One region of the Paenibacillus lutimineralis genome, then DNA from elsewhere that is predicted to be linked to it. Evidence: a T-box and tRNA genes for the amino acid it is inferred to sense, from the RefSeq annotation. Region 1 holds a T-box; the other regions hold tRNA genes.
What was found. A T-box is a leader RNA that pairs with one kind of tRNA and senses whether it is charged. The one in region 1 lies ahead of metG (methionine--tRNA ligase), so its partner is inferred to be a tRNA-Met.

Region 1 (7,788 bases):
TGAGAACATGTTTTCAAGTTGAAGAACGTATACCTATGAATCGAACGGGATTGAAGCGACTGAGGAATTCGGGACGGCTTCCTGCTGTTGTATTCGGATCTGGCACAGATAATCAGAACATCCATTTGTCCACGAAGGAATTCGGTAAATGGATAAGACGAGGCAGTGGCGGTATTATTGAACTGAATCTTGAAAATCATGACTCGATTCCTGTTCTTCTGGAGGCGATTCAGCGCGATCCGGTAACACAGGAATATATTCATGTGGATTTCCTTCGTGTCAAGAAAGATGAACTGGTGCGGACCAAGGTCAACATCGAGTTCGCTGGTACTCCGAGAGGTACGAAGCTGGGCGGGATCGTCCAAACCCAAAGTACCTTTATTGAAATCGAATCCTTCCCGGACAAGATTCCAGGTTCGATTATCGTGGATATCAGTCATCTTGAAATCGGGGAATCCATCCACGTTGGCGACATTGAGCTTCCAGATGGGCTCGTCCTGATCTCGGCCACGAACGAGCTGCTTGTCTCGGTAGTGACTCCGAAGGTTCAGGCAGAGGATATCGAGGCGACCGTCGAAGCTTAATATATAAATTAAACTATTACAGTTATGCCTTGACTTATTTAACCTGTTTCAGTATAATCCCAATAAATTGAAAATTATGAAAAGCAATGAAGAGAAAGAGTACCAAAGGCTAACTTTTAACAGAGAGCTCCCCTCGCTGAAAAGGAGCAAAGAGAAACTTTGGGAATATGGTCTCAGAGCTGCGCATCGAAACCTCATCTGGTTGTAGGCTGCGCCGGAACCCGCATCCGTTAGTGTGCTAGGGTATAAACGCATAACAGCGTCGTACCTGAAGAGGTGAATGCCGCAAGGCATGAATGAATTTGGGTGGTACCACGTGAGCACAACTCTCGTCCCTTTTGGGATGAGAGTTTTTTGCGTTTTCATAAACAATAAAATCAAGGAGGAGACAAAATGGCGAATATTTTTATTGGTGGAGCATGGCCTTATGCTAACGGTTCATTGCATTTAGGAAGGTTAGCAAGTGTATTGCCTGGTGACGTACTAGCACGTTATTTTAGGGCAAAAGGAGATAATGTACTATACGTATCCGGCAGTGATTGTCACGGTACCCCTGTTTCTGTTCAGGCGAGCCAAGCAGGGATTTCTCCCCAAGAGATTGCATCTAAATTTCATGAGGAATTTACAAATTGCTTCACTAAACTGGGATTCACTTATGACCTGTATACACGAACAGATCAACACTATCACCATCGCATCGTGCAGGAGTTATTCCTTGAGCTGCTAAATAACGGTTATCTATACCGAAAGACCGAACGCCAAGCATATTGTGAGACAGAGCAGCGCTTCTTGCCAGATCGATACGTTGAAGGTACTTGTCCGGTTTGTGGAAGCCATGCTCGTGGAGATCAATGTGATGCTTGTTCAACATTACTTGATCCCTCTAAATTGCTGGATAGGACCTGCAAGACCTGTGGTGATCCCCCAAGCGAAAGACCGACAGAACACTTTTACCTCGAGCTCTCCAAGTTTCAGGCTGAAATAATGGATTACGTGGGAAAAGCTCATAAATGGGGAGATAATGCGATTAAATTAACACGACGCTATCTGGAGGATGGGTTGCAGGATCGTGCGGTTACTCGAGATTTAGAATGGGGCGTTAATGTTCCAGTCGATGGATACAACAACAAGAAAATCTATGTATGGATTGAAGCGGTAAGTGGGTATTTATCAGCTAGTAAGCAATGGGCAAAAGAATACAATAGCAATTGGGAACCATTCTGGAAAGATAGTAAGGACAGCCTTACAGCCTATTATGTCCACGGCAAGGACAATATCCCTTTTCATACCATCATATGGCCTGCGATCCTTTTAGGAGTAAAAGGTCTCCATCTTCCTGATCGGATCATCTCGAGCGAATATTTAACCTTGGAGGGCAAAAAATTCTCTACGAGTCGAAACTGGGCCGTATGGCTTCCTGACATATTAAGCAGATATGATTCAGATTCTATACGTTATTTTTTGATTGCTAACGGTCCAGAGAAACGGGACACCGATTTTTCCTGGAGAGAATTTATCTATAGCCATAACGGAGAATTGCTCGGCGCATTTGGTAACTTTGTTAACCGTACACTGGCTTTTATTAATAAATCCTTTAATGGTCATGTCCCCAATGGAAGGCTAGAGGGAGAATATGTTACGGATATCAATCACTTATATCAACAGTCTGGAGCCTTAATTGAAGATGGTCAGCTGAAAGAGGCTCTAGAACTCATATTTAGATTTGTACGCCAATCCAATAAATTTTTTGATGAACAAAAGCCTTGGGCTCAGTTCAAACAAAATAAAGAGCTATGCGGGAACACACTCTACCATTGCGTTCAGATAATCGCGAATCTGGCTAATTTACTCCAGCCTTTTTTACCTTTTTCTTGCGAGAAAATAAGAGGATTTCTTAACTTAGGACCTGCGAGTTGGAGTTTCATTTCCGTTCCAGTAAATCAACAAATCAATAAAATAGATCTCCTATTTGAACGGATAGATCCTAAACAGATAGATGAAGAAGTCCATCGGTTGCATAAACAGAAACAATAAGATTATTAGGGGCAAACTGCCCCTCCCCTTACTTTTCCATCTCCTTCACCCTATACCAATACCTATAAATCTCCGCATACCCAATCTTTTCATACAGCCGCCGGGCAGGCGCATTATTAGCAACCACCGCTAAATAGCTGTGCCTAGCTCCATGCTGCTTGCCCCATTGTAGTAAATGAAGAATCATCTGTTCCGCATAGCCCTGATTCCGGTAATCCGGGTCTGTAACAATATCGAACAATCCAAGATATTCCCGCTCTATCACTCCGTAGCCGCAGGCCACGGCTCTGCCATCAACATACAAGCTAATCATGGCCTTGCGGGTCTTGATATTGCCCAGCATGGTGACCATCGTCGCTTTGTATTCATCCTTAACCTGACTCATTCGGTAAAAAGTATTGATCCACTCCGAGTCGGCCTCTCCGCTTACCTTCACTGATCCCAGTCGCGGCTGCCTGATATGCTTCAGGTCCAGCACCTGAACACTAGTGATATCAAGCTGCGAATATCCCCGTTCCGCTAACACTTCGTCCAAATGCGCCGGACGTACGAATGGAGTTATTTTATAAATCACAGGAAGCAATTGATCTCCATACAGTCGCTCGCACTCGCCTATCTTCTGATGTAGATCATCGGTTGAACCATAGATTGGACTTATCGAATTGGCTCGCTTCGTATATCCGTCCGCAAACCGCAGCAACCAACCATCATACAATAACGTAGATAACGATGGCCAATGATTCAATGATAATTCCTCAATCGATCTACTATCCATTGATTTTCCCCTCTTTATACTTTCAAATTATAATACTATTATATGAATAAATATTCAATATAATGAATCTCCTACTATTCCAGTATTCTTGCATAATCCAATATTTATTGATATATTACCAAAGATGGATTCTTAAATAGGAATCATTATTTTTAAACAAGCAGGTGAATATAACAAATGGGCATACTCAAAGAATTTAAAGAATTTGCGCTTAAAGGCAATGTACTTGATCTAGCTGTCGGCGTTGTCATCGGTGGTGCTTTTGGTAAAATCGTCGCTTCTCTCGTCAGTGATATCATTATGCCACTGGTCGGTATTCTTCTTGGCGGCATTAACTTGTCTGGATTGGTCTTGACCATTGGAGATGCCCCACTGACTTACGGCGCATTTCTACAGACCGTTATTGATTTCCTGATCGTCTCAGCAGCTATCTTCCTATTCATCAAGGCTATTAATAAATTCAAACGCAAAGAAGAGACTCAGCCCGCTGCGGAGGAAGCTCCTAAGCCATCGAATGAAGAAGTCTTGCTCACAGAAATTCGCGATTTGCTCAGACAGCAAAATAACAAAACGGCTGAATAACAATCAACTATTGCTAAGAGAGGATGCTTGCCATGATTAGGTGGGTATCTTCTTTTTCTATGCGATGGACAGAAATTTATCCCAGTAGAAGAAAAAATAGGTGTACAGTATAAAATTACATATGAAAAGAGGTTATTACCATGTTCCGTATGCGCCATAAAACAGATTCCGGGGCGCCAGTGGCTCTCACCGAATCCGATCTTACCTCTGTGCAAGCGCTTCAACAGAAGCTATCCTTCCTGCAAATCAGTCAGTCAGATCTGAACAATCTGCGCAAGATTACGGAATTAATCGATAATCTGGCCAAGCCTATTACCGATAGCAACTATGATATGCTGTTCCGAATTCCCGAAATGCTACAAATTATTAATGATCACAGTACCAGAGAGCGTCTATCGAAGACATTTATTGAATATCTGAAATCAATCCCGAGAATAGAGTTTAACGAAGAATATATCATTTCCCGTAAAAAAATCGGCTTCATCCATAATCGTATCAAGCTGTCGCCTGAATGGTTCATCGGATCTTATACAAGAATCTACGAGATTCTCGTTCCGGCCATCGTCCGTAAGTTCTCACGGGCCAGCGAAGTTGCTGAGATTATCATTTCCTTGCAGCGCATACTGATGCTAGATTCTCAGCTTGTGCTTGAAGCCTACAACGAAGCCCACGACTTCCAGTACATAGAGACCAACAGCCAGATCATCGAAGAACTGATTCAAATGGATAAAGTAAAACCGCTGATCGATTCCGTGAACCTGTCGCTACAGGAGACGACGAATATTAGCTCCGCGGCTCAGGAACTGACTGCTTCGATCCAGGAGGTGGCCGATCATTCCGTTCAGCTAAGCGATCAATCCGAAGACATGATGAGACAGGCCAAGCAAGTAGAGCATTCCGTTCGAGAGGCACTTCAGGACTTCTCCGATACGGCCCAGGATGTCTCACGTTCCAGCCAGCACTTCGAGCAATTTCTACAATCGGTTCATAGTATTACGGATATTATCAGCGTTATCAATAATGTTGCCAATCAGACCAATCTGCTTGCCCTAAATGCATCCATTGAAGCAGCTAGAGCCGGAGAGCAGGGTCTTGGCTTCGCTGTCGTAGCGAGTGAAGTGCGCAAGCTGTCAGAACAGACTAAGGAAGCCGTTGGACAAATTACCAAGGTGATCACAACATTCACTGATACGGCCAAAAGAATTGGAGAGGAGACGAAGTCGATGGGTTCACATATCACTGAGCGCGTAGAGACAACGAGTGAAGCGATTGACAGTCTGGAGCAGATTATGGAACGCATTGAGGGCTTCCGTGATTTCACGGCCAATGTCGCCTCAATTGTTGAACAACAGGCCGCAGCTACAAGCGATATTACTGAACGAACCTCCACTTTGCTTCGTCACCAGGAGGAAATCCAACAATTCGCCAGCGCGACGGGTAAGGATATTTACGAGGTAAGCCGCAAAGTTGACTCCTTACGATTGAAAGCGCTTAAAATAAACTCTCAGCTCAGCCACTCGCAAATATTGCGTACCGTAAAAACAGATCATCTGTTATTACGCTGGTGGGTATACAATGCTGCACTTGGCTTCCGTCATGCGGATCACCAAGGAGACGAGATTCAAGAGCCTTGCCGATTAACTCAATGGAATGAGCAGAACAAGGACAACTCTAAGCTAGCATCCCTGTCCACTTTTCGCTCTTTAGAGGAACGGCACGAAAGTGTCCATCATCTAGCTAATGAAGCTATGGGTTATATTCAATCCAACCAGCATGTGCAAGCGGACAAGCGGATCATAGAATTGGAGCTTGCTTCACAAAATATGGTTGAGACGCTCGACCAGCTTCAGCAGGAGATCATTCAACAAGCGCGCAGCAAACAAGCATAATCTACTTTTTTCGATAGCCAGAGATCCTATTAAAGCAGGATTTCAGGCTGATTTTAGGACGACCTAACTATTATGTCATCATTGCCAGAAATAGCGTCGGTAGCAGTCTACCCTCCACCCAAACTAGTACAAAACAGCGCGATGCTCCTGCACCGGCCTTCGGCGACTTGAAACCGCAATACCATCATAATCGGTTAATAAGACTCACTGAACAAGCAAAACCGTCCGGTAAGATATTTACCAGGCGGTTTATTTTTTGAATGCAGTGGAATAAGTCTTTACTTCTAATTAGACATATATTAAATTAGGTGTATATTAAATTATATTTTTTAACGACATATTGGCAGAGGTGATAGCTAATGCAGCTGGACAAAATCGTTGCTTACCATAAAGCGCTGGCCGATCCAACCCGGATCAAAATATTGATCCTGCTGGCTGAGGGCGAGCTGAACGGGCAGGTGCTAGCCGAGAAGTTATTCGTTACGCCGGCCACGATCACGCATCATGCGGCCAAGCTTCGCGCCGCGAGTCTGATCCATGAACGCCGCGAGAAGAATACGATCTATTTCTCACTGAACCACTATTTTATCAACGCTTATGGAACCGCGACGGCCAACATCATTTATAAGAATGCTACTCGGCTGCCCGAAGGAGAGGATCATCCGATGGAAGATCGAAATCAAAAGCTTAAGCAATCTGTGCTATCCAATTTCTTCACGTCAGCGGGAAGATTGCAGCATATTCCGGCTCAACTGAAGAAGAAGTTAATCGTGCTGGAGCATATGATCAGCGGCTTAGAGCAAGGACGTAGCTATACTGAGAAAGAAATCAATGAATTTATCAAGCAATATCATGATGACTTTGCAACGATCCGGCGGGAGTTCATCATGCATCAATTCATGAGTCGCGAGAACGGAATATACACCATGAACCCTCCAGAGATGTGGATGAAATGGGAGACGTTGAATTAAACGAGACCTCCACTTTCTATTCCCAGTTATCCGTGCAGATGCTGTATAGCAAAAAAACAACCACAATCCCTTAATCAGGGACTATGGTTGTTTCTTACTTTAACGGCAAGTATTATTTACGTTCAATAATAATCCAGCCATCTGCATCCTTCGTTACTGTTGCGCCCAGTGATTCAGCAATAAAGCGAAGCGGTACATAGGTAGTACCATCGCTATGAACGAATACAGGCTGTGGCAGTGTAACAGCCTGGCCGCCGATTGTTGCCTTGTCGGAGCCAACCGTTAGCATAATTTCCCGACCGTTAAGATCATCGATGATAACGATTTGTTTGGAACCCTTGTTCCACTTCACTTCTGCATCCAGTTGTTCAGACAAATAGCGTAGCGGTGCAAAGGATACATTTTTCTTGGAAATGATGCCGTCGTACTCATCCTCGGGATCAAGCCAAATCAGTTTCTCTGTGATCTTCAAATCATTCTTGAGTGTCTTATACGCCAAAGAGTCTGCTTCGAAATTACGCAGCATCTGTCCTGGAGTAAAGTCTCCCTCTGTAATATCAAGCACGCCTGCACTTGTATCGATCTTGTCGATCGATACTTCAGCGCCGATGTTCCAGACCTCGCTCTCCGTATGAAGCTTGATGGCCGAGAACGGAACATACTCATCAGCAGGAAGTGCGATGGCAAGATCAAGGTTTTGTTTGCGAATATTTTGTTTACCATCGAAGTATAGATCCAAGTTCAATGTGGAATTTTTGCCGAGTACCGTCGTCAGCTCTGGAGTTTCCTTCAGGGCTTCCTCCAGACTGGCATCATAATTGTTCAGGAACTCATTCAGGCTCTCAATCAATTCACCATGGATCGCCCCAACAGTGGCTCCCTTAGAGCCAACCGGAAGATCCGTTCCTACATCATAACCCTCTTCTTCCATCGAAGTGAAGACCGGATAAAAA
Region 2 (11,085 bases), 2.8 Mb from region 1:
AGGTGCCCTCTTCGGAGCATTCAAGACAGGTGGTGCATGGTTGTCGTCAGCTCGTGTCGTGAGATGTTGGGTTAAGTCCCGCAACGAGCGCAACCCTTGATTTTAGTTGCCAGCACTTCGGGTGGGCACTCTAGAATGACTGCCGGTGACAAACCGGAGGAAGGCGGGGATGACGTCAAATCATCATGCCCCTTATGACCTGGGCTACACACGTACTACAATGGCTGGTACAACGGGAAGCAAAGCCGCGAGGTGGAGCGAATCCTAAAAAGCCAGTCTCAGTTCGGATTGCAGGCTGCAACTCGCCTGCATGAAGTCGGAATTGCTAGTAATCGCGGATCAGCATGCCGCGGTGAATACGTTCCCGGGTCTTGTACACACCGCCCGTCACACCACGAGAGTTTACAACACCCGAAGTCGGTGAGGTAACCGCAAGGAGCCAGCCGCCGAAGGTGGGGTAGATGATTGGGGTGAAGTCGTAACAAGGTAGCCGTATCGGAAGGTGCGGCTGGATCACCTCCTTTCTATGGAGAATCGTTCTCTGCAACGAGAACATTCAAAAGTCTTCAGGAACTATGCTTCCGAAGCAAGCTTTACTTCGTAAAGCTCTTAGCTCACTCGTTGGTCAGTTTTGAGAGTTCAACTCTCAACTTGACAGAAATTTCAAACGTCACTTGCGTGATCGTTTTAAATTTTGTCTTTGATCCTTGAAAACTGGATATACGAAACGAAATTTGCGTTTTAGAAACATTCCTTTAAGCTGAACTTGTGTCAAAACAAGTTTATAGATTAGTGGTTTGATATTTTCCCTTTGGGAAAAATCATGGTTAAGCTACTAAGAGCACACGGAGGATGCCTAGGCACTAGGAGCCGAAGAAGGACGTGGCGAACAACGATACTGCCTCGGGGAGCTGTAAGCAAGCGTCGATCCGAGGATGTCCGAATGGGGAAACCCGGCTGGATTAATCTCCAGTCACTCATATCTGAATACATAGGGTATGAAGAGGCATACCAGGGGAACTGAAACATCTAAGTACCCTGAGGAAGAGAAAACAATAGTGATTCCGTCAGTAGCGGCGAGCGAACGCGGAACAGCCCAAACCAGGGAGCTTGCTCTCTGGGGTTGTAGGACGTCTCACATGGAGTTACCAAGGATTAGGGTAGGCGAAGAGGTCTGGAAAGGCCCGCTAAAAGAGGTAAAAGCCCTGTAACCGAAATTCTAATCCCTCCGAGACGGATCCTGAGTAGTGCGGGGCACGTGAAACCCCGTATGAATCCGGCAGGACCATCTGCCAAGGCTAAATACTCCCTAGTGACCGATAGTGAAGCAGTACCGTGAGGGAAAGGTGAAAAGCACCCCGGAAGGGGAGTGAAATAGATCCTGAAACCGTGTGCTTACAAGAAGTCAGAGTCCTCTATATGGATGATGGCGTGCCTTTTGTAGAATGAACCGGCGAGTTACGTTTGCAAGCAAGGTTAAGTTGAGAAGACGGAGCCGCAGCGAAAGCGAGTCTGAATAGGGCGACTAAGTTTGTAGGCGTAGACCCGAAACCGTGTGATCTACCCCTGTCCAGGGTGAAGGTGCGGTAACACGCACTGGAGGCCCGAACCCACGTACGTTGAAAAGTGCGGGGATGAGGTGGGGGTAGCGGAGAAATTCCAATCGAACTCGGAGATAGCTGGTTCTCCCCGAAATAGCTTTAGGGCTAGCCTCGGAAAGAAGAGTCGTGGAGGTAGAGCACTGATTGGGTGCGGGGCCCGCCAAGGGTTACCAAGCTCAGTCAAACTCCGAATGCCATAGACTTATTATCCGGGAGTCAGACAGTGAGTGCTAAGATCCATTGTCAAAAGGGAAACAGCCCAGACCATCAGCTAAGGTCCCCAAGTGTGTGTTAAGTGGGAAAGGATGTGGAGTTGCACAGACAACCAGGATGTTGGCTTAGAAGCAGCCACCATTTAAAGAGTGCGTAATAGCTCACTGGTCGAGTGACTCTGCGCCGAAAATGTAACGGGGCTAAACACACCACCGAAGCTATGGCTTGATACTTATGTATCAGGGGTAGGGGAGCGTTGTATGCGGATTGAAGTTGGACCGGAAGGACTGGTGGACTGCATACAAGTGAGAATGCCGGTATGAGTAACGAAAAGATCAGTGAGAATCTGATCCGCCGAAAGCCCAAGGTTTCCTGAGGAAGGTTCGTCCGCTCAGGGTAAGTCGGGACCTAAGGCGAGGCCGAAAGGCGTAGTCGAAGGACAACAGGTTGAAATTCCTGTACCACCGTAAACCGCTATGAGCAATGGGGTGACGCAGGAGGGTAGTGACGCGAGCTGATGGATGCTCGTCCAAGCAGTGAGGCTGATGTGTAGGCAAATCCGCACATCGTTAAGGCTGGGCTGTGATGGGGAGGGAAAATTTATAGTACCGAAGGTCATGATCTCACACTGCCAAGAAAAGCCTCTAGCCAGGTGAAGGTGCCCGTACCGCAAACCGACACAGGTAGGCGAGAAGAGAATTCTAAGGCGCGCGGAAGAACTCTCGTTAAGGAACTCGGCAAAATGACCCCGTAACTTAGGGAGAAGGGGTGCCCCGGTAGTGTGAATAGCACGAGGGGGCCGCAGTGAAAAGGCCCAAGCGACTGTTTAGCAAAAACACAGGTCTGTGCGAAGCCGCAAGGCGAAGTATACGGGCTGACGCCTGCCCGGTGCTGGAAGGTTAAGGGGAGTGGTTAGGGATTTATCCCGAAGCTATGAACCGAAGCCCCAGTAAACGGCGGCCGTAACTATAACGGTCCTAAGGTAGCGAAATTCCTTGTCAGGTAAATTCTGACCCGCACGAATGGCGTAACGACTTGGGCGCTGTCTCAACGAGAGATCCGGTGAAATTTTAATACCTGTGAAGATGCAGGTTACCCGCGACAAGACGGAAAGACCCCATGGAGCTTTACTGCAGCTTGATATTGGACTTTGATACGATTTGTACAGGATAGGTGGGAGCCTAGGAATCCGGAGCGCCAGCTTCGGTGGAGGCGCCGTTGGGATACCACCCTGATCGTGTCGGAGTTCTAACCTAGTACCGTGATCCGGTGCGGGGACAGTGTCAGGCGGGCAGTTTGACTGGGGCGGTCGCCTCCTAAAGAGTAACGGAGGCGCCCCAAGGTTCCCTCAGAATGGTTGGAAATCATTCGAAGAGTGCAAAGGCAAAAGGGAGCTTGACTGCGAGACTGACAAGTCGAGCAGGGACGAAAGTCGGGCTTAGTGATCCGGTGGTACCGCATGGAAGGGCCATCGCTCAACGGATAAAAGCTACCCTGGGGATAACAGGCTTATCTCCCCCAAGAGTCCACATCGACGGGGAGGTTTGGCACCTCGATGTCGGCTCATCGCATCCTGGGGCTGAAGTAGGTCCCAAGGGTTGGGCTGTTCGCCCATTAAAGCGGTACGCGAGCTGGGTTCAGAACGTCGTGAGACAGTTCGGTCCCTATCTGTCGTGGGCGTAGGAAATTTGAGAGGAGCTGTCCTTAGTACGAGAGGACCGGGATGGACGCACCGCTGGTGCACCAGTTGTTCCGCCAGGAGCATAGCTGGGTAGCTAAGTGCGGAAGGGATAAGCGCTGAAAGCATCTAAGCGTGAAGCCCCCCTCAAGATGAGATTTCCCAATTAGTAAGACCCCTTGAAGACGACGAGGTTGATAGGCCTGAGGTGGAAGTGCAGCAATGTATGGAGCTGACAGGTACTAATCGGTCGAGGGCTTATCCAAAAATCTAAAATGCAAATGAGTTTCGTATCCAGTTTTCAGGGAGCAAACCTGTATATTGAGTGATTCAAGTGATTACTTAATAGAAGATTGCTTTCAGCATTTGGCGATGCTGATGCCTGAACCAAGACGCATAACCTTTTAATAAGGGATTGCAGGATTTCGAGAAGCAAAAGCTTCGACAAATCACGTTTGGTGGCGATGGCGGAGGGGTTCCACACGTACCCATCCCGAACACGACCGTTAAGCCCTCTAGCGCCGATGGTACTTGGACCGAAGGGTCCTGGGAGAGTAGGAAGCCGCCAAGCGAAACCCCTTTGGGGGATTTTTTTTCGCCAGTATATTTATACATACTATTCGTGGAATCGTGTTCCTTAATGAGGGCCCTTAGCTCAGTTGGTTAGAGCGCACCCCTGATAAGGGTGAGGTCGGTGGTTCGAGTCCACTAGGGCCCATTTGATATCAGTATGGGGCCATAGCTCAGCTGGGAGAGCGCCTGCCTTGCAAGCAGGAGGTCAGCGGTTCGATCCCGCTTGGCTCCACCAATGTTCCCTGATAGCTCAGTTGGTAGAGCACTCGACTGTTAATCGAGTTGTCACAGGTTCGAGTCCTGTTCGGGGAGTTAATTCCCCAGAAAGTGAAGAATTACTGTTAATTCTATTACTTTCTGGGGAACCTAAATACATGGAGAGGTGTCCGAGTTGGCCGAAGGAGCACGATTGGAAATCGTGTAGGCGTCACAAGCGTCTCGAGGGTTCGAATCCCTCTCTCTCCGCCATAATTATCTTTATATACTTTATTACATGGCCCGTTGGTCAAGGGGTTAAGACACCTCCCTTTCACGGAGGTAACAGGGGTTCGAATCCCCTACGGGTCACCATGTATGGAGGCTTAGCTCAGCTGGGAGAGCATCTGCCTTACAAGCAGAGGGTCAGCGGTTCGATCCCGTTAGCCTCCACCATATAATTGACGCGGGGTGGAGCAGTCCGGTAGCTCGTCGGGCTCATAACCCGAAGGTCGTAGGTTCAAATCCTGCCCCCGCAATTAGCTTCAATCTTAACAACTCAATTAACAATATTATGGCGGTCGTGGCGAAGGGGTTAACGCACCGGATTGTGGCTCCGGCACTCGTGGGTTCAAGTCCCATCGATCGCCCCATTTAATCTTATTGGGGATTAGCCAAGCGGTAAGGCAACGGACTTTGACTCCGTCACTCATAGGTTCGAATCCTATATCCCCAGCCATTTTATGAGCCATTAGCTCAGTTGGTAGAGCACCTGACTTTTAATCAGGGTGTCGAAGGTTCGAGTCCTTCATGGCTCACCAGTATTCTCTTAGAGAATATAGTGTGAATGTGCGCGTGTGGCGGAATTGGCAGACGCACTAGACTTAGGATCTAGCGTCTTTGACGTGGGGGTTCAAGTCCCTCCACGCGCACCATACTTGCGGACGTGGCTCAGCGGTAGAGCATCGCCTTGCCAAGGCGAGGGTCGCGGGTTCGATTCCCGTCGTCCGCTCCATTTGCGCCCTTAGCTCAGCTGGATAGAGCGTTTGACTACGAATCAAAAGGTCAGGAGTTCGAATCTCTTAGGGCGCGCCATTTCAATTAAATAACAGTATTTTTCACGGGATGTAGCTCAGCTTGGTAGAGCACCTGGTTTGGGACCAGGGGGTCGCATGTTCGAATCGTGTCATCCCGACCATCATTTTGCGGGTGTAGTTCAATGGTAGAACTCCAGCCTTCCAAGCTGGTAGCGTGGGTTCGATTCCCATCACCCGCTTTAGAAACCCTTGGTGTACAAGGGTTTTTTATTTGCGCAAAAATTCTGATCGTTCATAAGAAAATCCCACCGATCCATTAAGGTCAGTGGGATTTTAGTTTATTCATTAGCAATTGCCATCAGTGCTGGTGGTCATGTTGGTGGTGTCCAGAAGCTTCAGCCTTCACGGTACACAGAATCGAATTGTCATGTCGATGGGCAGAAGTCTCTAATTGAATTGTCATATGGTGAATGTTCTTGTGTTCAAGGTCATGTTCGATTTGACGGAGCAATCGCTCACTGTCAGCAATGGACATTTGATCATCTACAACTGCGTGGCAGGAAAGTGCATTTAACCCGCTTGTAATCGACCAGACGTGTAAGTCGTGAACACTATGGACACCTTTTGTATTTTGGATTGTTTGAATCACTTCGTTCATATCTACATTTTGTGGAGTTCCTTCCATCAGGACATGGAGTCCGGATTTCATAACATAGTAACCGCTGCGTAATACGAGTGCGGCAACAATGACACTTGCGAGTGGATCTGCCCAGCCCCAACCAAAGAACATGATCAGCAGGGCTGCGATAATCGCACCAACGGAACCAAGCATATCACTAATCACATGCAAGTATGCTCCGCGCATATTCAAGTTCTCTTCCACATCCCCACTGCGCATCATAAACCACGCAACAAAAATATTGACCAGTAAGCCGATTGAAGAGATGATTAACATTCCGCTTGAAGCAACTTCAGGTGGATTTTGAAAACGCTGAATTGCCTCATAAAAAATATAGATCGCAATTAATACGAGTGTCACCCCGTTAAGAACCGCTGCTAATATTTCAAATCGTTTGTATCCATATGTTTTATTATAGTTAGCGACCTTCCCACCAAGTGTAAAAGCCAATAGGGCAACACCAAGTGATATGGAGTCACTTAACATATGACCTGCATCAGATAATAACGCAAGGCTGTTGGTAATGAATCCTCCAAAAGCCTCAACAATCATATAGCCTGTAATAATAATAAAACTTATCAGTAATGTCTTTTTATTTGCACCATGTGTATGGTCATGTCCATGATCGTGTCCCATTGTATATCTCCCCTATATTAAAGATGTGCAGCATGCTCAATTGCCTTCTCCAGTAAATTCATAACGTGATCGTCATCTTCTGAATAATACAAAGTAGTGCCTGCTCTTCTAAACTTGACCAATCTTAAATTTTTCAAAAAACGTAATTGGTGGGAAACACTCGATTGGCTTAAATTTAGTATCTCCGCAATATCATTGACAGAATGCTCCCCTTTACATAATAAATGCAAAATGCGAATTCTTGTTGGGTCGCTCAACGCTTTGAATGTTTGCGAAACGACAAATAACGTTTCTTCATCCAAATCTTGCGTTCCGTCATTAAATGCCTCTTTGTATTTCTGCTCTTCACTCATTTATTACACCCCTCTATAAGGATAATCAGATGTATATGAACATATACTCATATTGTCATACATAGATTATAATACTCTCTACAGAATGTCAATCAGAAAGTTCCACATCCATTTCAGTCTTGCCGTTTCCCGAAGATAAATACATGATCAAAGGCCCTGAGTTAGCTACTAGAATTCACCTCTTACATTCTATTTTTTTCAAATATCTAAAAAAAGGACGGATAAACCTTTAATTTGATAAGTTGTTATGTAAACGCTTTATTTCTATAATTTACAAGTAAGGAGGTGAAATTTAGAATTTTAAGGAAGAAAAAACAGTAAAAGTTACGTACTGCAAGTAAAACCGACAGAAGGATGTAGGGTAGTAGTGTAGGGCGTAGTTGCAAATCATATATTTAAGGAGGTATTTTATGTTCAAGTTTAATAGGAAAATAATGACGGCATTACTCGTAGCAGCGATGAGTTTTAGTATGTTTGCAGTGACCTCCAGTGCAGCAACAGACTATTGGCAGAATTGGACCGATGGTGGTGGAACCGTCAATGCGGTTAATGGATCTGGCGGCAATTACAGTGTGACATGGTCAAACTCCGGTAATTTTGTTGTAGGCAAAGGCTGGGGTACTGGTTCACCGTCCAGAACCGTCAACTACAATGCTGGCGTCTGGGCACCAAATGGCAACGGATATTTGACTCTCTATGGATGGACAAGAAACTCGCTTATCGAATATTACGTTGTAGATAGCTGGGGAACTTACCGCCCTACTGGAACGTATAAAGGCACTGTATCAAGTGACGGGGGAACGTATGACGTTTATACAAGCATGCGGTACAATGCTCCTTCCATTGACGGTACACAAACCTTCCAACAGTTCTGGAGTGTTCGTCAGTCGAAGAGAGCGACAGGAAGCAACGTTGCTATTACATTTAGCAACCACGTTAATACATGGAAGAATTATGGAATGAATTTGGGCAGCAGCTGGTCTTATCAAGTGTTGGCTACAGAAGGATATCAAAGTAGTGGCAGCTCTAACGTAACGGTGTGGTAACAGGTCGACTGTGAGCAGGACGATTGATAGGCGACAGACCGATTTTTTAAAGTATTAAGAAAGTCTTTGAATTACTGAATAGCGCCAAAGGCCTGCCGGCTCACAGCCGGCGGCCTTATATTAATTATCTTCTGTAGATGTCTACACTTAACAACTTTTTCCATCTGTTTAAAGGAGATATATCCATGAGAAAATTATTCACTTTCCTACTAGTAGCACTAGTATTAGTTGTCAGCGCTTGTTCACAAGAGAAGCTAGGGAAGAATGATACTAACAATAGTCTTGTATTTGTGGAAGGTGGGACGATGACGAACACGAAGTCCAACTACTATGGAAAAAGTGTAACCATATCAAATTTCTATATTGGCAAATATGAAGTCACTCAAAAAGAGTGGGCCGAGGTTATGGGGTATAGTCCTTCAGGATTCCAGGGAGACAATTTGCCGGTTGAAATGGTAACCTGGTACGACGCGATTGAGTACTGCAATCAGAGAAGTATCAAGGAGGGCCTGGCCCCGTACTACAATATCGATCAGAACAAACAGGATCCGAACAATATGAGCGAGAACGATAATATGAAATGGGTAGTAACGATGAATGAAGGAGCTAACGGCTACCGATTGCCGACAGAGGCCGAGTGGGAATATGCTGCTGGTGGAGGTCAGATGAGCAAGAGCTACACCTACAGTGGAAGCGATAAGGCTGATGATGTAGCATGGTATTGGAAAAATGCCGGAAATAAATACTTATCAGGGGATTGGAATTGGCCAATAATAGAAGACAACAAAAATAAAACCCAATCTGTCGGTGCCAAGAAGGCTAATGAGTTAGGGCTTTACGATATGTCGGGAAATGTAAGGGAATGGTGCTGGAACTGGTATGGAGAAGATCTGGATAGCAGCAGCGGATCTTTTCGGGTTGTGAAGGGCGGCGGCTGGATTGGCGATGTTAGCAACAATGAAATTGCTTTCCGTGGCAAGTTCGAGGCGAATGGCCTTGGCCCTGACCAAGGGTTTCGTGTGGCTCGCAGTGAGTAGATAGTCAAGGCTATGTGGTAAGTAATTACGCATGGACATATGGACAAGCATTGATGTTATAATATTGGGAAGAAAATGATGGAGAGGGAGCTACTATGGACATAAGCAAGGTAACCTATGAATCGATAGATCATTATATTTCCACATTTCCACCGGACATTCAGGAAATTCTCGAGGCGATCCGCCAGGTTATCCGTGAAGCAGCTCCTGATGCAGTGGAGAAGATTAGCTATCAAATGCCGACATTTGCGCAACAGGGCAATGTAGTCCATTTTGCCGCGTTCAAGAATCATATTGGCTTCTATCCAGCACCTAGCGGGATTGATGAATTTGAGCAAGAGCTAGCACCGTATAAAGCAGGTAAAGGAACGATCCAGTTCCCTTTCGGCCAGCCAATCCCCTATGACTTGATCACCAAGATTGTGAAGTTCCGAGTGTCCGAGAATATAGCCAAAGCAGAACGTAAAGCGAAGCAGAAAAAATAAATAATGTTCTCTGCAGCCAAAGCCGCCATTTAACACCAGTGATAAACAGGTGAGGATGGGGGCTTTTTTGTGTGGTTAGGAAAGTGTTCGTCAATCTTTTGAACGATCTATAAATAATGCATCTTAAATATGTTATGTCTGTGTTTCAATGTTTTCCCCCTCTAGGCTTCTGGCACCGGATTGCGATTATTTATCTCGCCGATTCCCGTCGAACAATATGAATCTGCTGTAGTGAATGGAGCAAGCCAGATTCGAAGTGTGAAATCTAGTCCTAAATCGATTGTCCCAGAATAATGATCCTCTAATTTACCCAAAAACCTCATAGATGTTGGAAATAACAGGCTAATTAAGGAAGGTATTAGTAGTATGATGTCGAATATTGGGATTTAAGGGTCTATCATCCTGTTTTAGTTACATCCAATAAAGACTCTCTATTAACTTTTATTGGGGAGGTTTTGTAATGAAGAAATTTAACCAGTGGAGACGGATTTGCGCGATCGTGCTATCGTTGTTGCTCGTCGTACAGATGCTGCCTTGGCAGCCGGCGGCGTTGGCTGCGACTAACGGTGACGAGCGGCGCTTTATTCGCGTAGAACCATCCGTGTTCCAGCCGAGCCAGGGTGAGACGACGCTTATTCGCTGGAATTGGGAGGTGGATCACCCAACCGTTATTAAGCTCGTTAGTGGTGAACAGACGGTGACGGTGATACAAGGGGAGAAGAACTATGCCGGTGGCTACGTTCCGCATGAATTCGTATGGAACGGTCAAGATGAGCAAGGGAATATTGTTGCTGCAGGGACTTACAACATCGTGGTTGAACCGCAGGACCTGTTTAAGCCATATGCGTCTGTACATCCGGTAACGATCCTTGGTGGGGAAGCGAAAGATATCGCAATTAGTCCAAATTTACAGGGGGATCGTTTTACGGTCTATGGGAAGTTGGGTAAAGCGCAGGGCGTGACCGGAGTTACATTGACACTAACATCTAACGGAGATACGTCCCGGCAAGTAGAAGCAACCGTTGAAGAGGGGCGCTGGTTTGCGACAGTGGGCTTGACGCCGTACACGGAAACAAGCATTGAAGCAGAGATACGTGGATCAGGGGCAGGTAAACCGAGCTTGACGGTGACGAATCACCCCTTCCGTTTCTTCGATGAACTGTCACTGTTAGGTTTGCAATATTATGGCGACGCACGTCATAAGGATGATATTTTGGCGGACAATGAGCTGCTTGCTTCCAGTGAAGAGGCAAAGTTTGTCGGGCAGAACATATTGATGATTAACCAGACTCAGCGTGTGCGTATTGTGAATCAAGATCCGGTACTGGGCGGTAATATGGGGATTGCTGACTTGTTTGCCGGTATTAATACGAACACACCGGCTCATATGGGGATGGGGAATAATGTCGGTGTAGCGAGTGACTTGTATATCGGTGGTAGTTTCCCGTTGTTCTTCACTCGGACATACAATTCACGTGATGTTTACTTCTCAGAGCTCGGTAGCTACTGGAGCCATACGTATAGCGAACGGTTGCGGGATTTAGATAAGGCG
Region 3 (11,085 bases), 660 kb from region 1:
AACACGCACTGGAGGCCCGAACCCACGTACGTTGAAAAGTGCGGGGATGAGGTGGGGGTAGCGGAGAAATTCCAATCGAACTCGGAGATAGCTGGTTCTCCCCGAAATAGCTTTAGGGCTAGCCTCGGAAAGAAGAGTCGTGGAGGTAGAGCACTGATTGGGTGCGGGGCCCGCCAAGGGTTACCAAGCTCAGTCAAACTCCGAATGCCATAGACTTATTATCCGGGAGTCAGACAGTGAGTGCTAAGATCCATTGTCAAAAGGGAAACAGCCCAGACCATCAGCTAAGGTCCCCAAGTGTGTGTTAAGTGGGAAAGGATGTGGAGTTGCACAGACAACCAGGATGTTGGCTTAGAAGCAGCCACCATTTAAAGAGTGCGTAATAGCTCACTGGTCGAGTGACTCTGCGCCGAAAATGTAACGGGGCTAAACACACCACCGAAGCTATGGCTTGATACTTATGTATCAGGGGTAGGGGAGCGTTGTATGCGGATTGAAGTTGGACCGGAAGGACTGGTGGACTGCATACAAGTGAGAATGCCGGTATGAGTAACGAAAAGATCAGTGAGAATCTGATCCGCCGAAAGCCCAAGGTTTCCTGAGGAAGGTTCGTCCGCTCAGGGTAAGTCGGGACCTAAGGCGAGGCCGAAAGGCGTAGTCGAAGGACAACAGGTTGAAATTCCTGTACCACCGTAAGCCGCTATGAGCAATGGGGTGACGCAGGAGGGTAGTGACGCGAGCTGATGGATGCTCGTCCAAGCAGTGAGGCTGATGTGTAGGCAAATCCGCACATCGATAAGGCTGGGCTGTGATGGGGAGGGAAAATTTATAGTACCGAAGGTCATGATCTCACACTGCCAAGAAAAGCCTCTAGCCAGGTGAAGGTGCCCGTACCGCAAACCGACACAGGTAGGCGAGAAGAGAATTCTAAGGCGCGCGGAAGAACTCTCGTTAAGGAACTCGGCAAAATGACCCCGTAACTTAGGGAGAAGGGGTGCCCCGGTAGTGTGAATAGCACGAGGGGGCCGCAGTGAAAAGGCCCAAGCGACTGTTTAGCAAAAACACAGGTCTGTGCGAAGCCGCAAGGCGAAGTATACGGGCTGACGCCTGCCCGGTGCTGGAAGGTTAAGGGGAGTGGTTAGGGGTAACCCGAAGCTATGAACCGAAGCCCCAGTAAACGGCGGCCGTAACTATAACGGTCCTAAGGTAGCGAAATTCCTTGTCAGGTAAATTCTGACCCGCACGAATGGCGTAACGACTTGGGCGCTGTCTCAACGAGAGATCCGGTGAAATTTTAATACCTGTGAAGATGCAGGTTACCCGCGACAAGACGGAAAGACCCCATGGAGCTTTACTGCAGCTTGATATTGGACTTTGATACGATTTGTACAGGATAGGTGGGAGCCTAGGAAGCCGGAGCGCCAGCTTCGGTGGAGGCGCCGTTGGGATACCACCCTGATCGTGTCGGAGTTCTAACCTAGTACCGTGATCCGGTGCGGGGACAGTGTCAGGCGGGCAGTTTGACTGGGGCGGTCGCCTCCTAAAGAGTAACGGAGGCGCCCCAAGGTTCCCTCAGAATGGTTGGAAATCATTCGAAGAGTGCAAAGGCAAAAGGGAGCTTGACTGCGAGACTGACAAGTCGAGCAGGGACGAAAGTCGGGCTTAGTGATCCGGTGGTACCGCATGGAAGGGCCATCGCTCAACGGATAAAAGCTACCCTGGGGATAACAGGCTTATCTCCCCCAAGAGTCCACATCGACGGGGAGGTTTGGCACCTCGATGTCGGCTCATCGCATCCTGGGGCTGAAGTAGGTCCCAAGGGTTGGGCTGTTCGCCCATTAAAGCGGTACGCGAGCTGGGTTCAGAACGTCGTGAGACAGTTCGGTCCCTATCTGTCGTGGGCGTAGGAAATTTGAGAGGAGCTGTCCTTAGTACGAGAGGACCGGGATGGACGCACCGCTGGTGCACCAGTTGTTCCGCCAGGAGCATAGCTGGGTAGCTAAGTGCGGAAGGGATAAGCGCTGAAAGCATCTAAGCGTGAAGCCCCCCTCAAGATGAGATTTCCCAATTAGTAAGACCCCTTGAAGACGACGAGGTTGATAGGCCTGAGGTGGAAGTGCAGCAATGTACGGAGCTGACAGGTACTAATCGGTCGAGGGCTTATCCAAAAATCTAAAATGCAAATGAGTTTCGTATCCAGTTTTCAGGTGATCAAGCCTGATAGTTAATGTTCCCTGATAGCTCAGTTGGTAGAGCACTCGACTGTTAATCGAGTTGTCACAGGTTCGAGTCCTGTTCGGGGAGCCATTATGGAGAGGTGTCCGAGTTGGCCGAAGGAGCACGATTGGAAATCGTGTAGGCGTCACAAGCGTCTCGAGGGTTCGAATCCCTCTCTCTCCGCCATAATTATCTTATATACTTTATTACATGGCCCGTTGGTCAAGGGGTTAAGACACCTCCCTTTCACGGAGGTAACAGGGGTTCGAATCCCCTACGGGTCACCATGTATGGAGGCTTAGCTCAGCTGGGAGAGCATCTGCCTTACAAGCAGAGGGTCAGCGGTTCGATCCCGTTAGCCTCCACCATACAATTGACGCGGGGTGGAGCAGTCCGGTAGCTCGTCGGGCTCATAACCCGAAGGTCGTAGGTTCAAATCCTGCCCCCGCAATTGATTTCAATCTCATAGTGTGGAGCCGTGGTGTAGAGGCCTAACATGCCTGCCTGTCACGCAGGAGACCGCGGGTTCGAATCCCGTCGGCTCCGCCATTATTCCTAATAACGGAATATGAGTATTGATTTATCAAAAAAAATATGATATAATTTTTATTACTGTCATTATTATATGGCTCGGTAGCTCAGTCGGTAGAGCAGAGGACTGAAAATCCTCGTGTCGGCGGTTCGATTCCGTCCCGAGCCACCATAACATGAATAATGACAAACGCCGGTGTAGCTCAATTGGTAGAGCAACTGACTTGTAATCAGTAGGTTGGGGGTTCAAGTCCTCTCGCCGGCACCACATGGAGGCTTAGCGAAGTGGCCAAACGCAGCAGACTGTAAATCTGTTCTCGTACGAGTTCGGTGGTTCGAATCCATCAGCCTCCACCAGTTTTATAGGGGCATAGTTTAAAGGTAGAACAAAGGTCTCCAAAACCTTTGGTGTGGGTTCAATTCCTGCTGCCCCTGCCATTTCTTTAGAAGAAGAGAATATTTATTATGGCGGTCGTGGCGAAGGGGTTAACGCACCGGATTGTGGCTCCGGCACTCGTGGGTTCAAGTCCCATCGATCGCCCCATTTAATTTTAAAATGAATATTATTGGGGATTAGCCAAGCGGTAAGGCAACGGACTTTGACTCCGTCACTCATAGGTTCGAATCCTATATCCCCAGTATTTATATGCGGACGTGGCTCAGCGGTAGAGCATCGCCTTGCCAAGGCGAGGGTCGCGGGTTCGATTCCCGTCGTCCGCTCCATATATTTTATGGCGCCATAGCCAAGTGGTAAGGCACAGCTCTGCAAAAGCTTTATCCCCAGTTCAAATCTGGGTGGCGCCTTCATTTAAATTTTGCGGGAGTGGCGGAATCGGCAGACGCACAGGACTTAAAATCCTGCGGTAGGTGACTATCGTACCAGTTCAAGTCTGGTCTTCCGCATTGTTTGAACTCATGCGCCCTTAGCTCAGCTGGATAGAGCGTTTGACTACGAATCAAAAGGTCAGGAGTTCGAATCTCTTAGGGCGCGCCATATAAATAAACATATGATTGTGCCGGTGTGGCGGAATTGGCAGACGCGCGCGACTCAAAATCGTGAGGGAAACCGTGGGGGTTCGAGTCCCTTCACCGGCATCACACAGACGGGTTTATAAAATTGCTTAAGGGCAGTTTTATAAACCTGTTTTTGTTATTCTTATCAAGAGGACTACAGAAATACTCCCGAAAGCATACCGTCACTTGGATGCCTCCGGGAGCTACTTGCACTAGGAATTATGAGTAAATTACAGCTGAAGCCGATATTAAATCTAGCTTCTAGCCCGTTGATCCGTCCGATAGGTCTTAACCGCTGGCGGGGTGTAGTTTACGAATTGATCCAGAATACCACTTGGGGTAGTGTCTGTAATGACCATGGAACGATAGTTGTCGTGCATGAATCTCTCTTGAGTCATATGATCGAATAGAGCGATGAGAGAGTCGTAATAGTGGTTGATATTTAGAAGCCCGCATGGTTTATGGTGTAATGCTAATTGTCCCCAGGTCAGGATCTCGAAGTATTCCTCCATCGTTCCGGGACCACCTGGCAGGGCAATAAAGCCGTCAGCCAGTTCAGCCATCTTCGCCTTCCTCTCATGCATGGAATCCACGATAATCAGCTCTGATAGAGTTGTATGGGCGATCTCACGGTCCTGCAAGAAGCTTGGTAGAACTCCTATCGCATGTCCGCCTCTCTCAAGGACAGAGCTGGCGACCTCGCCCATGAGTCCGACGCTTGCGCCGCCGTAAATCAGTGTAATGCCGCGTTCGGCTAGTTCATAACCTAACGCCCGTGCGCCCTCTTGATACACCGGGGATGCCCCAATACTGGAACCGCAATATACTGCTATACTTTTCATAGTTCGGCTTTCTCTCCTTCACTTGAATATCTGCCTTTTAATTTGGCTTGATGGGATAGAAATATTTCTTCCAGAGAGATGTCGTATCTGTTTGCAATAATCATTAAATTTCCGAGCACATCTCCTAGTTCTTCAATTAGTTCCTGTCTGTTCTCTTCAAATGTGCCCTCGATCTCATCCGGCCGGTCTCTGCCGATCTCTAATGCCCGAATGGCTCTTGCCACCTCACCTGTCTCCTCTGCAAGGAAGCCGATGCGTACGAAGATGTCCAGGTCGGACCAGCCTCTGTCCTTATAATGCTGCTTCACCCATTGTTGAAATTCAATTATGTCCAATTCAGAACCTCCAGTGAAAAGACTGACATTCGGAACGAGTGTTCCCTTTTCAGTATATCTTATTATTACTTCAAATTGGAAGCAATAAATGATTTACGAGGAGGTAGAGAAGGGGTCACTGGATAATACGATGAATATGAAGCAAATATGCCTTTCTATTCAGTGGATTAGGGCGGCTTCTGCATTTTTCCGGGGGTGCACCGGTAATGGGATAATACTCTCCCGGCTTAGTGGAGAGAAAGCCTTCTCCTCCTGTAAAAGAATACAGCACCTGCTTCAACGAATCAGTATTACGCACCGGTAGGGCTCCCTGGAGGCTATATCCGTTCGGCTCCGGGGTTGGATCGGAGAATGTGGCCTGCAGCATAGTTAAATAATATAAGGCCTTATTCAAGCTGGATTCCGGAATACGTAGAAAATAGCTGTGGTAAGGCTCGTAAACCAGAGTACTTGCTTCATCAAGCGCCTTCATCAGGACTAAAGGCACGAGATTGCGAAAATCGCCAGCGGTCGTCACCGGACTGGAATATCCCGTATGTGTCAGTGTGACGATCAAATCTCTTACTTCCCATCCATGCAGTCCTTCACGAAGCGTATCTTCAACGGTTTCTTTAATCGCCCGTTGAAAAGGCAAGGGCAGTGAGCCAAGCTCCACTTCCAGACGATATTGTAGTCCCGAGCTGACTGCGCCAGGCTCAATTCGGAGGCCTACTGTTGCATAGAATGGGTTGCCTGCTTCGCCCATAAATTCGACCGCCGACCCGCTGGATACGGGCCTTTCAATACAGATAACTTCGGGATTGGAGAAATCCGCTTCAAGGCCAAATTGATTTTTTAAAGTTTCTTCAATGACTTCTTTCTGAATGTCCCCGAAAATTTTGATGCTCATTTCATGATTCGCAGGGTTCTGTGCATATTGAATGAAAGGATCTTCCGCAGTCAGTTCCGCTAATGCCTCATGAAGGCGATGGGTATCCTCGATTTGCCGAGCGGCAATCTGAATTCGGATCGGCGGTTCCTGGAAAGCGATCACCTTCATCCGGTCGGAGCTCTGTCCGAGAATATCGCCGATCCGTAAATCTGTGCTGAACAGCACAGCTATATCCCCACCGTATACGCAGGAGGTCGGAGTTCTTCCACCGTGCTCCAGCGTCTCGAGCTTCTTGATTTTAAAGCTTAATTTCTCGTCTACATCTGCCCGAACAACGGCAATTTCACTACGAATAGTCAGGCAACCTTCATAGACCCTGATGTATGCAAATCTCTCACCAGTATCGCTCTTTCCTATTTTGAAGACTATTGCGGAAAGAGGAGCTTCGTCTTGATGGAGGTTTATCGGGAAGAATTTTCGCAAATATTCTATTATTCGGTCTACGCCGATCCCAAGAGCGGCCGATCCCGCAGCGACGGGGAAGATCTTGGCTGATCGGGTCTGCACGCACAATTCTGTAAATAGCTCACTATCCTGGATTGTTACATTCTCGATATAGTCAGACAACAGACGCTCATTATGTGCAGATAAGCGTTCCACCCATTCATCTATGTCTAGGTGACGATCTCTCACCGCAACGTTATTGCTGCCTTCATTACTGATTTCCGTTAGCTCAATAATCGGCTCCGTAAGCGACAGAGTGATTTCTTCTATGACCTTGCCGTAATTGGCACCGATGCGATCCACTTTATTAACGAACAGAATCGTCGGGATATTAAGCTCCATTAATGTGTTCATCAGCACTTTGGTTTGCGACTGAACTCCCTCGACAGCGGAGATGACGAGAATTACCCCGTCCAGGATGCTGAGGGAATGCTCTACCTCTGATATAAAATCGGCATGACCCGGCGTATCAATCAGATTGACCTTCACGTCGCCGATCCAGAAGGATACCGCAGAGGCTTTGATCGTGATTCCTCTTTTCCGTTCCAATTCCAAGGAATCTGTTACTGTATTGCCTTTATCTACAGAGCCAACGGCATTGATAATACCTGTTTCGAGCAGAATTCGTTCCGTTAAAGTCGTTTTTCCAGCGTCAACATGGGCAAGTACCCCTATATTTATCGTTTTCATTATATAACCTCACTATTATATTCATTAGATAGAATGTTCCTTTCGTCATATCATTTTTGAATTGTCGCATGCACAACGCCTCCATTTATTTAAGTTGAATTTAGTGTAGCATCATTTGCGACTTTTTAATTGAATTAAATGTAAATTTATGTAAAATAGACATGGAAACTTTAGTTATAGTTGTTTTCGGAATGCGGAAACTCGTAAAATAAAATAAATAGAACTAAAAGGAAGGTAGGTGGACGGATTGATAATCAGTGCTAGTAGAAGGACGGATATACCCGCTTTTTTTGGAGAATGGTTCATGAAGAGGATAGAGGAAGGCTACTTCTATAGGGTGAATCCGTTCAATACAAAACAGGTCAGCGGCTTTAGCCTAAAGCCAGAGGATGTGGATATGATCGTGTTTTGGACGAAAAATCCGCGGCCCTTCTTGAAGCATCTGTCTACATTGGATGACAAGGGATATAGTTATTATTTTCAATTTACGTTAAATGACTATCCGTTTGAATTCGAGCCGAATCTACCGACGTTGGACAACAGGGTGGAGGTATTCAAGAGGCTAAGCGAACAAATCGGTTCGAACCGGGTAATATGGCGTTACGATCCAATCATTATCAGCAGCTTGACGCCAGTGGAATATCATTTGCAGCGGATTGAAGCTTTGGCAGAGCGTCTGAACTCATATACGCATCGGCTAGTAATCAGCTTTATGGATTTCTATGGAAAGACGGAGAATAAAATTAAGAAGCAGCCAAGCTTAAATGATGTTTCGTTCACAGATATAACGAATCCAGAATATAAGGAACAGCTAGAAGAAATGGCGCAGCAGGTAAGCCGTATTGGTCATACTAATGGAATGCAGGTCGAGACCTGTGCTGAGGCTGTGGAGCTTGCTCATTGCGGCATTCAACATGGAAGTTGTGTAGATGGGGAATTGATCTCTGGGCTGCTTGGTAGAGATATTCAGGCCAAGAAGGACAAAAATCAGCGGGGAGCCTGTCAATGTGTCGAATCGGTGGACGTTGGGGTATATAACACCTGCCAATTTAACTGTATTTACTGCTATGCTGTGCAAAGCGAACAAGCGGTGAGTAAGACGTTGAATCATCATGATCCCGACAGTCCATCCCTAATCTATCAATATGATCAAGAGATCGAGATAAGGAAATCGTAATTCGCTACTTCCTTCAAGGCTACTTGTCAAGTGTCCAGCATCACCGTACAAATTTTTTCATTATGTTATACTCTCTGGGCATATTTCGATAACAGTTGGTTTGGCCCCTTAGCAGGAGGGTATTCACAAAAAAATTGTATGAAGGATGAACTAAATGCTAGTAATTAAGCGAGATGGTTCAGAGGTTGCGTTCAATCAGCAGAAAATTATTGATGCGATTTGCGCAGCCATGAACAGTACGGAGAAGAAGGTAGATTTGGAGCTTGCTCATAAATTAACGGACAAGGTGACGCACAAGATCTCCAAACTCGATAAAGTAGACATTGAGCATATCCAGGATGAAGTTCAATCTGCACTTATGAATAGTAGAAGAAAAGACGTCGCCGAAGCCTATATCGGCTATCGTGAGGTCAGAACCTTGAAACGGCGCGAGCGCAGCAGCCTGGATCGGAAGGTGCTTGGACTGCTGGAGCTGACGAATGAAGAAGTACTGAAGGAAAATTCCAATAAAGACGGGGCGACGATACCGACGCAGCGCGATTTGTTGGCCGGAATAATGGCTAAGGACTTCGCTCAGACTTATATGATTCCTAAACGGGTGGTTGAGGCTCATAATAGTGGTGATCTGCATTTTCATGATCAGGACTACAGTCCGTATTTTCCAATCTATAATTGCATGCTGATTGATCTGAAGGGGATGCTCGAGAATGGCTTCAAGCTCGGCAATGCTCAGATAGAGACGCCGAAATCGATTACCACGGCGACTGCGATTACTGCGCAGATTATTGCCCAGGTGGCCAGCCACATCTATGGTGGAAATACGATTAATGAAATCGATAAGATTCTTGCACCCTATGTTCTGGAATCATTTAAGAAGCATTATCGCAGGGGCTTGGAATGGCTGTATTTGCTAGATGAGTCTGAGATCAGCGAGCTCGATATTTCTTGGGAGAATGAAGAACTGCACGAGAAATATGCTCGATGCTTGGACTATGCGAAGAGGCTGACGGAGAAAGAGACCTTTGACGCCTTCCAATCTCTTGAATATGAGATCAATACGCTCGTAAGTGCCAATGGGCAAACACCGTTCAGCACGTTTGGTTTTGGACGTGGCCTGTCCTGGGCAGAGCGGCAGATCCAAATTTCTATTCTACAGAATAGAATCCGCGGTCTTGGTAGGGACGGGAAGACGGCTATTTTCCCTAAGTTGATCTTTGCTATAGAGGATGGCGTTAATCTGAAACCAAGCGACCCTAACTACGATATTAAGCAGTTGGCCTTGAAATGCAGTACGCTGCGCATGTATCCGGATATTATATCTGTTCCGAAGGTGAAGGAGATTACGGGTTCTTTCAAATTCCCAATGGGCTGTCGTTCTTTCCTGGGTGAATACGAGGAGAATGGTGAGCTGCTGCATGACGGACGCTTCAATATGGGGGTTGTGACCGCTAACCTACCTCGTATTGCCATTCGTGCCCAAGGTTCGGAGGAGAAATTCTATCGTCTTCTGGACGAACTGCTGGAGGCTTGTAAAGAAGGGCTGCTATATCGTATTGAGCGGCTAAAAGGAGTTAAGGCCAAGGTTGCTCCTATTCTATACATGGAGGGAGCGGCGGGCAGCCGACTTCAGGCGGAAGATACGATTGACCACCTGCTGGAGAATGGTCGGGCAAGCATTTCGCTTGGTTATATCGGTATTCATGAGACGATGATGGCCTTATACGGTAAATCTATATTTGAAGATGAAGTGCTCCGCGCCAAAGGCTTGCAAATCGTCGAATATTTAAGTCGTAAGACAGCAGAGTGGAAGGAAGAGACGGGGTACGGCTTCAGCTTGTATTCAACCCCTGCGGAATCCTTATGCTACCGCTTCTGCAAGCTGGATGAGAAGAAATTCGGTGTAAATCCTGGCGTAACAGATAAAGGGTATTACACAAATTCCTTCCATCTTGATGTGAATAAGAAAGTGACTCCGTTTGAGAAGATTGAATTCGAGCGAGTGTATCCTCAGTATGCGAACGGTGGCTTTATCACCTACTGCGAGTTCGACTCCTTGGTGCACAACCCTGAAGCATTGGAGGCCGTATGGGATTACGCCTATGAAAGAGTACCTTATTTCGGGACGAATACACCGACCGATAAATGTCTGGAATGCGGATATGAAGGGGAGTTCGGGGCAACGAACAGCGGATTCCAATGTCCAAACTGTGGCAATAGCAACCCAAAAACTTCATCAGTCATCCGGCGCTGCTGCGGTTATTTATCCGAGCCAAGCCAGCGTCCGTTCAACGCCGGTAAACAAAAGGAAGTTCTGTCCCGTGTTAAGCATATGTGATGCCCATGTATATTGCTGATTATAAGAAGTTTGATGTAATCAATGGAAAAGGGCTGCGGCATTCGCTCTTTACTTCAGGCTGCACGCATCACTGCAAGGGCTGCTTCAATGCGGCTACGTGGAATTTCAGCTATGGGACGCCTTATACGAAGGAACTAGAGGATCGGATCATTGCTGATTTGAATATGCCGGATGTGAAGATAGCAGGGCTATCTATTTTAGGAGGCGAACCCTTTCAGAATGTGGAAGTTCTGTCCCCGTTAATCTCAAGGGTCCGCCGTGAATGCCCTGGGAAGGATATTTGGATCTGGTCCGGATATACCTTCGAGGAGATTATTGCTGATGCCAATAAGCTGAAGCTGCTGTTAGACTGTGATGTTCTGATTGACGGTAAATTTATGCTAGAAGAGCGTAATTTGAAGCTGAAGTGGCGTGGCTCGAACAATCAGCGAGTCATTCATATCCAGGAAAGCCTGATAGCAGGGCAAGCTATTTCATACGAATAAATAAGGAGAAGCCGCTCTTTCCGTTATCATTGGAAAGAGCGGCTTCTTAATTAGCTTTTGATC

Region 2: it encodes a tRNA-Met, which carries the amino acid that the T-box ahead of metG (methionine--tRNA ligase) is inferred to sense. The anticodon was not compared.
Region 3: it encodes a tRNA-Met, which carries the amino acid that the T-box ahead of metG (methionine--tRNA ligase) is inferred to sense. The anticodon was not compared.

The regions. Positions count from the first base shown of each region.
Region 1 covers NZ_CP034346.1:4,783,570-4,791,357, forward strand. Annotated here, with positions in the region: gene EI981_RS21380 (50S ribosomal protein L25) at 1-584, shown strand, start outside; T-box leader at 662-924, shown strand; gene metG (methionine--tRNA ligase) at 978-2,618, shown strand; gene EI981_RS21390 (GNAT family N-acetyltransferase) at 2,647-3,393, opposite strand; gene mscL (large conductance mechanosensitive channel protein MscL) at 3,577-3,975, shown strand; gene EI981_RS21400 (globin-coupled sensor protein) at 4,116-5,864, shown strand; gene EI981_RS21405 (DUF2087 domain-containing protein) at 6,224-6,835, shown strand; gene EI981_RS21410 (copper amine oxidase N-terminal domain-containing protein) at 6,948-7,788, opposite strand, start outside.
Region 2 covers NZ_CP034346.1:1,094,498-1,105,582, forward strand. Annotated here, with positions in the region: rRNA gene EI981_RS04605 (16S ribosomal RNA) at 1-524, shown strand, start outside; rRNA gene EI981_RS04610 (23S ribosomal RNA) at 826-3,758, shown strand; rRNA gene rrf (5S ribosomal RNA) at 3,947-4,063, shown strand; tRNA gene EI981_RS04620 (tRNA-Ile) at 4,137-4,210, shown strand; tRNA gene EI981_RS04625 (tRNA-Ala) at 4,225-4,300, shown strand; tRNA gene EI981_RS04630 (tRNA-Asn) at 4,305-4,377, shown strand; tRNA gene EI981_RS04635 (tRNA-Ser) at 4,442-4,533, shown strand; tRNA gene EI981_RS04640 (tRNA-Glu) at 4,561-4,635, shown strand; tRNA gene EI981_RS04645 (tRNA-Val) at 4,641-4,716, shown strand; tRNA gene EI981_RS04650 (tRNA-Met) at 4,726-4,799, shown strand; tRNA gene EI981_RS04655 (tRNA-His) at 4,838-4,913, shown strand; tRNA gene EI981_RS04660 (tRNA-Gln) at 4,925-4,999, shown strand; tRNA gene EI981_RS04665 (tRNA-Lys) at 5,006-5,081, shown strand; tRNA gene EI981_RS04670 (tRNA-Leu) at 5,112-5,195, shown strand; tRNA gene EI981_RS04675 (tRNA-Gly) at 5,201-5,275, shown strand; tRNA gene EI981_RS04680 (tRNA-Arg) at 5,279-5,355, shown strand; tRNA gene EI981_RS04685 (tRNA-Pro) at 5,382-5,458, shown strand; tRNA gene EI981_RS04690 (tRNA-Gly) at 5,466-5,536, shown strand; gene EI981_RS04695 (cation diffusion facilitator family transporter) at 5,656-6,612, opposite strand; gene EI981_RS04700 (ArsR/SmtB family transcription factor) at 6,630-6,965, opposite strand; gene EI981_RS04705 (glycoside hydrolase family 11 protein) at 7,376-8,011, shown strand; gene EI981_RS04710 (formylglycine-generating enzyme family protein) at 8,197-9,048, shown strand; gene EI981_RS04715 (iron chaperone) at 9,144-9,533, shown strand; gene EI981_RS04720 (carbohydrate-binding protein) at 9,994-11,085, shown strand, end outside.
Region 3 covers NZ_CP034346.1:5,440,728-5,451,812, reverse strand. Annotated here, with positions in the region: rRNA gene EI981_RS24215 (23S ribosomal RNA) at 1-2,168, shown strand, start outside; tRNA gene EI981_RS24210 (tRNA-Asn) at 2,232-2,307, shown strand; tRNA gene EI981_RS24205 (tRNA-Ser) at 2,312-2,403, shown strand; tRNA gene EI981_RS24200 (tRNA-Glu) at 2,430-2,504, shown strand; tRNA gene EI981_RS24195 (tRNA-Val) at 2,510-2,585, shown strand; tRNA gene EI981_RS24190 (tRNA-Met) at 2,595-2,668, shown strand; tRNA gene EI981_RS24185 (tRNA-Asp) at 2,690-2,766, shown strand; tRNA gene EI981_RS24180 (tRNA-Phe) at 2,845-2,920, shown strand; tRNA gene EI981_RS24175 (tRNA-Thr) at 2,941-3,016, shown strand; tRNA gene EI981_RS24170 (tRNA-Tyr) at 3,020-3,105, shown strand; tRNA gene EI981_RS24165 (tRNA-Trp) at 3,113-3,186, shown strand; tRNA gene EI981_RS24160 (tRNA-His) at 3,217-3,292, shown strand; tRNA gene EI981_RS24155 (tRNA-Gln) at 3,316-3,387, shown strand; tRNA gene EI981_RS24150 (tRNA-Gly) at 3,397-3,471, shown strand; tRNA gene EI981_RS24145 (tRNA-Cys) at 3,482-3,552, shown strand; tRNA gene EI981_RS24140 (tRNA-Leu) at 3,566-3,651, shown strand; tRNA gene EI981_RS24135 (tRNA-Arg) at 3,666-3,742, shown strand; tRNA gene EI981_RS24130 (tRNA-Leu) at 3,764-3,843, shown strand; gene EI981_RS24125 (LOG family protein) at 4,017-4,604, opposite strand; gene EI981_RS24120 (MazG nucleotide pyrophosphohydrolase domain-containing protein) at 4,601-4,939, opposite strand; gene EI981_RS24115 (elongation factor G) at 5,055-7,004, opposite strand; gene EI981_RS24110 (DUF1848 domain-containing protein) at 7,309-8,181, shown strand; gene nrdD (anaerobic ribonucleoside-triphosphate reductase) at 8,336-10,516, shown strand; gene nrdG (anaerobic ribonucleoside-triphosphate reductase activating protein) at 10,516-11,022, shown strand; gene EI981_RS24095 (YitT family protein) at 11,073-11,085, opposite strand, start outside.